Regions from separate parts of the Apibacter sp. B3706 genome, predicted to be linked through region 1. Evidence: riboswitches for the same ligand, from Rfam matches in the RefSeq annotation. Region 1 holds a riboswitch; the other holds the start of a gene.
What was found. Region 1 has a riboswitch for S-adenosylmethionine ahead of G8C41_RS05685 (trans-sulfuration enzyme family protein). Riboswitches for the same ligand answer to the same signal wherever they lie in the genome.

Region 1 (3,889 bases):
CAATTTCCGTTAAATCCGCAGAAATCAGAAAAACAGTTACGTGATACGACGAAAATTCTTCTTTGATGTTGTTTAATCTTTGAGGATCTCTGGCAATTAGAACAAGATTTGCTCTTTGTTGGGCGAAAGCACGAGCAATTCCCAAGCCTATTCCTTCTGTAGCGCCGGTTATAATAACATTTTTGTCTTTGATCATAGTGTTTAAATTTTAATTATATTTTATTGTTAAATATTTACATTTTATGCAAATTATTTACAATTACAAATTTAACTTTTATTTTGTATATTTACTTCAAATAATGTAAATAATTTACAAAATGAACGAAACCAATCATTTATCTTTCGATTTTAAATTTTTAGAGCAATTAATTGTGGGCATTGGCGAAGTTTCTCAAATAACGGGAATTCCTACCCGACAAATTAGGTATTGGGAAGATAAAGGAATTATCAAAAGTCTTACAGAACAGGAAGGAAAAAACAGAAGATACAATTATGAAAATATTAAAAAAATGATTCTAATAAAAGAATTATTGGAAGAAGGGTTTACATTAGATGCTGCGTCACAAAAATTAGACAGCCGAATACAAATGATTGAAAATGTATTAAAAAAGTTTTCCAACAAATAAAATCAGTATATAATAAATGGGTTGTTAAAAGATCATTTATATTGCAAAATATTATAATTAATCTTACTATAAATCATGCTTTACAGTAAATTATTTACCATCACAAAAAATTGTATTATTTCAACATGAAATTAATTTCGACGGTTATTTAAACGCTTCTGTTGGTAAATTCATTTCTGTTTAGCATATTTTAAATCTTATATTATAATGATTACTAAAGATGCATTACCTTTATAAATATTATAATAAAATGGTTTTTTATTGGAAATTAAAAAATAAAACGTATCTTTGTAATATATTTAGCGATCATTAATAAAATTACTTATCAAGAAAGGTGGAGGGAATTGGCCCTATGATACCTTAGCAACCCTCTTATATGAGTAGGTGCTGCATCCAACCGTAAAGGAAAGATAAGTCGAAACAGCTTACATACAAATACAAATAATACGAGCTTCTTTCGACCTACATAAAGAAGCTAATTCATAATTTAGCATTTAAATGGGAATCTTGTATAAGTTGTTTTATGATGATTAATGAATTTTAAGGCATTTATTAATTAGAAAAAACAACCTAGTCATGAAATTAGAAACAAAATTAGTACATATTTCTACTCCTGATGTACTTACCGGAGCTATTTCTACTCCTATTTACCAAACCTCTTCTTATGTTCAGGAAGAACCGGATGTGAATAAAGGATTTGCTTATACAAGAACGGCTAATCCTACTCGTAAAGTTGTAGAACAAGCCATTGCTGAATTAGAGGGCGGTATTGCCGGATTTGCTTTTTCATCGGGATTGGCAGCAACGGATTGTGTTTTAAAGTTATTAAAACAAGGGGATGAAATTATTGCTGTAAATGATGTTTACGGAGGTACTTATCGAATAGTTACTACAGTTTATAATAAATTTGGTGTAACCTCTAAATTTATTGATACTACTGATCTTCAAAATGTCTTACAAGCAGTTTCAAATAAAACTCGCTTCATCTGGCTGGAAACCCCTACAAATCCAACTTTAAAAATATCCGACATTGAAGAAATCGCTAAAATTTCCAAGCAAGTGGGAGCATTATTAATTGTAGATAATACATTTTTATCTCCTGCTTTACAACAACCGCTACGTTTAGGAGCAGATATTGTTGTACACAGTGGAACTAAATATCTTTCAGGACATGGAGATGTTTTATCCGGATTTATAGTTGTGAAAGATCCTAAAAAAGCCGAAGAATTAAAATATTTACAAAATACCTCAGGTGGTGTTCTCTCTCCTTTTGATAGTTGGTTAACCTTACGCGGAATTCAAACTCTATCTCTGCGTATGGAAAAACATTCACAAAATGCTCAAAAAATTGCTGAATTTTTAACTACACATCCCAAAGTAGATAAAGTATATTATCCGGGATTAAAAAATCATCCCAACCATCATATTGCGGCCAAACAACAAAAAGGGTTTGGCGGAATGGTATCATTTAGTTTAAAAGACGATACTTTAGAAGCGGCAAAAGATTTTTTAACCCGTACCAAAATTTTCCTTTTAGCTGAAAATTTAGGCGATGTTAGGAGTTTGGGTAGCCATCCAGCCACCATGACCCATAAATCAACCCCTCTTGAAGTTCGTAAAGAAACAGGAATACAAGATTCTTTAATTCGTTTATCGGTAGGAATTGAAAATGTGGATGACCTGATTAATGATATCAAACAAGCTTTAGATTAACGGTTAATTTTATAAATTGAATAATTGAATGATAAGAAATAAACTTAAATTAGGAATTTTTGGATTTGGATGTGTGGGAACGGGATTGTATAAAGTGTTAGAAGAAGCCGAAAGTGTAGATGCAAATATTAAAAAAATATGTATTAAACATCCCGATAAACCGAGATCAATCGATAAAAAGTATTTTACTACTGATAAATACGAGTTATTATCGGACCCTGAAATTGAAGTTATTGTTGAATTAATAGATGACGCTGATGCTGCTTTTGATATTGTTTCAGAGGCCATGAAAAACGGAAAAGCTGTAGTTTCGGCAAATAAAAAGATGATTGCCGAACATTTACCTGAACTTCTAAAGTTGGAAAAAGAATACCAAGTTCCCCTACTCTATGAAGCCTCTGTTTGCGCCAGTATTCCCATCATCAGAAATTTAGAAGAATATTATGACAATGATTTGTTAACATCGGTATCGGGAATTTTTAATGGTTCTACCAATTTCATTTTAACCAAAATGATCCATGAAAAACTTTCTTATCCTGTGGTTTTAAAAGAAGCACAAGAAAAAGGCTTCGCAGAATCAGATCCTACCTTAGATGTTGAAGGAATTGATCCTAAATATAAATTGTGTATTATTCTTTTTCATGCTTTTGGACTTATTACTAAACCGGAATCTATATTTAATTTTGGAATATCAAGAATTAGTGATTTTGACTTGGAATTTGCTCGTCAAAGAAATTTAACAATCAAGTTAATAGCAAGATGCAATAAAAATAATAATGAAATTACGGGTTTTTGTGCTCCTACTTTTATAGAAAAAGAAAATACATTAGCTCATGTAAATTATGAATATAATGGAGTGGTTTTAGAAAGTGCTTTTTCTGAAAAGCAACTGATGATCGGTAAAGGTGCCGGAGATAAACCCACCGGATCTGCCGTGCTTTCTGATATTTCAGCTTTAACGTATGATTACAGATATGAAAACAAGAAATATATTCATCTAAATAAACAATTACAATTAGTAGATACTAAAATTTATAAAGTTTATGTGAGATATCACGATCAATTTTCCGGTTTTGATGATTTTGAGTCCATCGAAGAACAATACAGCAGCCTTTCAGGTAATTATTTTATAGGCTTCATCTGTTTACATAAATTAGCGCATTCTTTATGGATTAAAGACCCGAATATAAATGTTATTTTTTTCAGCTGATTGGGTTGATAAGTATGTAAATTCAACTATTTAGTTATATGATTGCCCAATGCTCGGTCATACAATTCTTTATATATAGGAATTATCTTAGAATTATCAAAAAGTAAAGCTTGATCTTTCGCTTGTTTTTTGAAAAGTGAAAGCATTTTTTCATCTTTCAGCAGCCTAATGGCATTCTTTGCCATGGAAGGAACGTCACCAACAGGTGATACAAATCCTGAAAAACCGTCTTTATTAACTTCTGTAATTCCCCCGGCATTACTGGAAATAACAGGTATGCCACAGGCCATTGCTTCTAAGGCTGCCAATCCGAAACTTTCTTGTTCAGAAGGTAATAAAA
Region 2 (3,889 bases), 200 kb from region 1:
TTGAATCAAGCAGGTTTTTTTTATTTTATAAATACCGGAGTAGTTAATAAATAGATACAATCCATAAAAAATCCGAGAGAATTAACAATGATATACAAAAAACATTTGCCCAGAATGGCCGTAACCCTTTTATTTTTTTTCTTTGGAGGCAGTTCCGCGACTTGGGCTTCACGAATTCCAACGATTAAATTATCGATGAATGTTTCCGATTCCAATTGGGGATTGGTTTTACTATTTTTATCCATCGGAACACTTATTACGTTACCTTTTGCGGGTAATCTTATAAAAAAGCTGGGAAGCAAAAAATCGACTCTTATATTTATCATTCTTTACTTTATATTTTTAATCGGAATTGGATTTTGCGGTGAATTATGGCAATTGAAACTCAATTTAATAGCCTACGGGGCCATAGGTAATTTAACCAATATAGCTATAAATACACAAGCTGTTAATGTGTCAAAATCCTATAAAGGCCAAATAATAGGCTCCATGCACGGTACTTGGAGCATTGGAGGTTTTTTTGCTTCTTGGTTAGGAGCAGTAATGATTGCTAAAAATATTCCACCCTCAGAGCATTTTATTTTATATTCTTCCATAGGAATTCTGGTTTCCCTTTGGTTATTCAGATACTTGTTGCCGGATGAAGCCCAAGAAGAACCGATGGAATTACCGAAAAAATCAAAATTTTTCAGAGTAGATAAAAATCTTATTGTCTTAGGATTTCTAGCTTTTTTTGCTATGGTTTCTGAAGGAACGATGACCGATTGGTCCAATGAATATATGAGGAATATAGTGAAAGCCGATAAAAAATATATCGGATATGGGTTGACTGCCTATATGGCAGCCATGGCTTGCGGACGATTTATTTCTGATTTTATAGTTCGGAAATTCGGTTCAAAAGTTACGTTGATCATCAGCGGATCTTTAATTTTTACAGGTATGATCTGTGCTGTTCTATTTCCAACATTACTAACCACACTTCTTTCGTTCATTATAGTTGGATTGGGTATATCTGCAGTGGTACCCTTAGTATATACCTTAGCGGGAAATTCAAAAACTGCTTCGCCAGAACAAGCGCTTACAGTTATAACCAGCATTGGTTTTATCGGTTTTTTTCTAGGTCCCCCTTGCATTGGTTTTTTAGCTGAAAAATTTTCATTACAAATATCTTTTACTTTCATTTCCTTGTTTGGAATAGGAATAATTTTCTTGGTAAGATTTTTTAAGATAAAGTAAATTTATTTCTTTATCTTAGAGGTAAAATAATATAATATAAAATTATTTTATTATGAAAATTATGGTATATTTACATCACTTATCAAGAAAGGTGGAGGGACTGGCCCTGTGAAACCTTGGCAACCGGCCTGCTTAGGCTTGGTGCTAATTCCAGCCCTGAGGGGAAAGATGAGTGATTCGCGAATTGTGAGTGTGTTGAGTTGTGAATAATTTCTTTTTTCCTTTCCGGTTTTTCTTGATACAGTTTTAATAAATATAATTTACTAACTGTAAGAAAAATAATGAAAAAAGTTTCTTTGTTAATGGTAAGTTTAATTTTAGAATTTACCAATTATGTGGATGCTCAAGAAAAACGAGCCGTAGATTCCCTTGATCTTGAAGAGATTGTTGTAGTCGGTGGCAGAAGTTCAGAACGAACCAAAGTAAATTCTCCCGTTGCCATAGATGTAATAGATGTCAGGAAAATAGATAAGGCATCTCCTCAATTAACCGTTAACGACTTATTAAATTATTTAGTACCTTCATTCAATTCAGTTCGCCAATCTTCTTCCGATGGAACGGAACATATTGATCCGGCTACCTTGAGAGGTATGGGTCCCGATCAGGTTCTGGTATTAGTGAATGGAAAAAGACGGCATACTACCTCATTAGTCAACTATCAAAATACGGTAGGTAATGGATCTGTGGGTACAGATTTAAGTGCCATACCCGTTTCAGCAATAGAAAAAATAGAGGTTCTAAGAGATGGAGCGGCAGCTCAATACGGTTCGGATGCCATTGCCGGTGTAATTAATATTATTTTAAAAAAGAATGAGGGCGGCTCGGCATCCATCACCTATGGATTAACCAATAGAAATGACGGGGAAACTTACAATTTTAGCGGAAATTACGGGGCTAAATTAGGAGATAAAGGAGGAAGTATCAATCTTTCTTTTGTAGTCAGCCAAAGAAATAAAACCAATCGTTCATATGATAATAATCTGGACAAGTTTGGCGATAACTTTGCCTATGATTTTGCACCGGATCCCGATCAGGCCAGAATAAACGATGAAAAAATTATGGCAGAAATGGGTTTAACCCAAAAAGACTTCCGTTTCAGGGCAGGAGATGCTCAAATTAAAAATCAACAGTTTTTTATAAATTCCATTTATCCATTATCCGAAAAGTATGAGTTCTACTCATTCGGCGGAGCAAGTTTAAGACAAGGAGAAGGAGCTGAATTCCGAAGACTTCCCAGTGAAAAAACTAATGTAGTTAAAGAACTTTATCCGATAGGATTTCAACCTTTATTAAAATCCACTATTTATGATATTTCTAACTCTACGGGAATAAGATATATGCATAATAATTGGATGGTAGATATAAGTAATACCTTTGGAGAAAACCTCTTTAATTATAAGGCTACGCATACAAACAATGCTTCGTTGGGTATACTTTCTCCAACGGAATTTAAAGCCGGGGGACATGAGTTTATGCAAAATACTATCAATCTGGATATTTCTAAAAAAATAAATACACTTCTTTCTATTGCCTTCGGAGGAGAATTTAAATACGAACAGTATAGAATAAAGGCCGGAGAAGAAGGCTCATGGATGCGTTACGATAAATTTGGTAATCCGGCAACTGAATCTACTCTTCCCACCGATATACTGGGAGAGGGGGGGGCTCAAGGTTTTATAGGATTTTCTCCTGAAAATGCGTTAAAAGAAGACAGAAATAATGCATCCGGTTATGCGGATGTAGCATTTAAAAAAGGAAAACTTACCGGTGATTTGGCAGGAAGATATGAGCATTATTCCGATTTTGGTAATTCTTGGATAGGAAAGTTGGCGGTGCGTTATGAATATGTAAACGGATTTGCTGTAAGGGGAGCTTTCAGTAATGGATTCAGAGCCCCGTCTCTTCAACAGCAATATTTTAATAATTCTTTTTCCAGTATCTCATCGTCGGGATCAGGAGTTGTTTCTAAAGGTATATTTAGAAATGACAGTCCTTTGGCAAAAGCATTAGGTATTGATAAACTTAAAGAAGAAAAATCAATTAATGCAAGTGCCGGTTTAACATTTAAACCTTCTAAAAAAATATATGTAACCGCTGATGCTTACTATATCAAAGTTAAAGATCGTATTGTACTCACGAGTGAATTTGTTAATGCAAAAGTAGAATCTTATGGAGTGGAAGGAGCACGATTTTTTACTAATGCTGTGGATACGGAAACGAAAGGTATTGATATAGTGGCCACATATAAAGTTGGTTTAGGAAGGGGAAATCTGGATATAAGTTTATCAGGAAACTATACAGAAACAGAAATTGTTGATTATCATTTTCCCAAAGTTTTTGAAGGAGACAGAAATGAATATTTCGGTCCCGATCAAACCAATATAATTGAATCTTTAAGTCCGAAAGCAAAGGCAACTTTAGGCTTCAATTATTCAGTTTCGAAATGGAATTTATTAGTAAGAAATACCTATTTCGGTAAAGTTACGAGAGATGGTTACCCATACGGTTCGGTACAACATCATGATCCAAAATTAGTAACCGATTTTAGTATCAGTTATTCCATACGAAAAGATTTAATATTAACGATGGGCGGAAATAATATTTTTGATGTCTTTCCGGATAAGCAAATCTATGAAAATTCTTATTATAATGT

Region 2: it holds a riboswitch for S-adenosylmethionine, as region 1 does, so the genes downstream of both, G8C41_RS06535 (TonB-dependent receptor plug domain-containing protein) here and G8C41_RS05685 (trans-sulfuration enzyme family protein) in region 1, are expected to answer to the same signal.

Annotation. Positions count from the first base shown of each region.
Region 1 covers NZ_CP049715.1:1,260,513-1,264,401, forward strand. Annotated here, with positions in the region: gene G8C41_RS05675 (SDR family NAD(P)-dependent oxidoreductase) at 1-196, opposite strand, end outside; gene G8C41_RS05680 (MerR family transcriptional regulator) at 318-626, shown strand; SAM riboswitch class I at 946-1,043, shown strand; gene G8C41_RS05685 (trans-sulfuration enzyme family protein) at 1,203-2,339, shown strand; gene G8C41_RS05690 (homoserine dehydrogenase) at 2,368-3,549, shown strand; gene bshA (N-acetyl-alpha-D-glucosaminyl L-malate synthase BshA) at 3,576-3,889, opposite strand, start outside.
Region 2 covers NZ_CP049715.1:1,457,919-1,461,807, reverse strand. Annotated here, with positions in the region: gene G8C41_RS06540 (MFS transporter) at 88-1,236, shown strand; SAM riboswitch class I at 1,313-1,411, shown strand; gene G8C41_RS06535 (TonB-dependent receptor plug domain-containing protein) at 1,518-3,889, shown strand, end outside.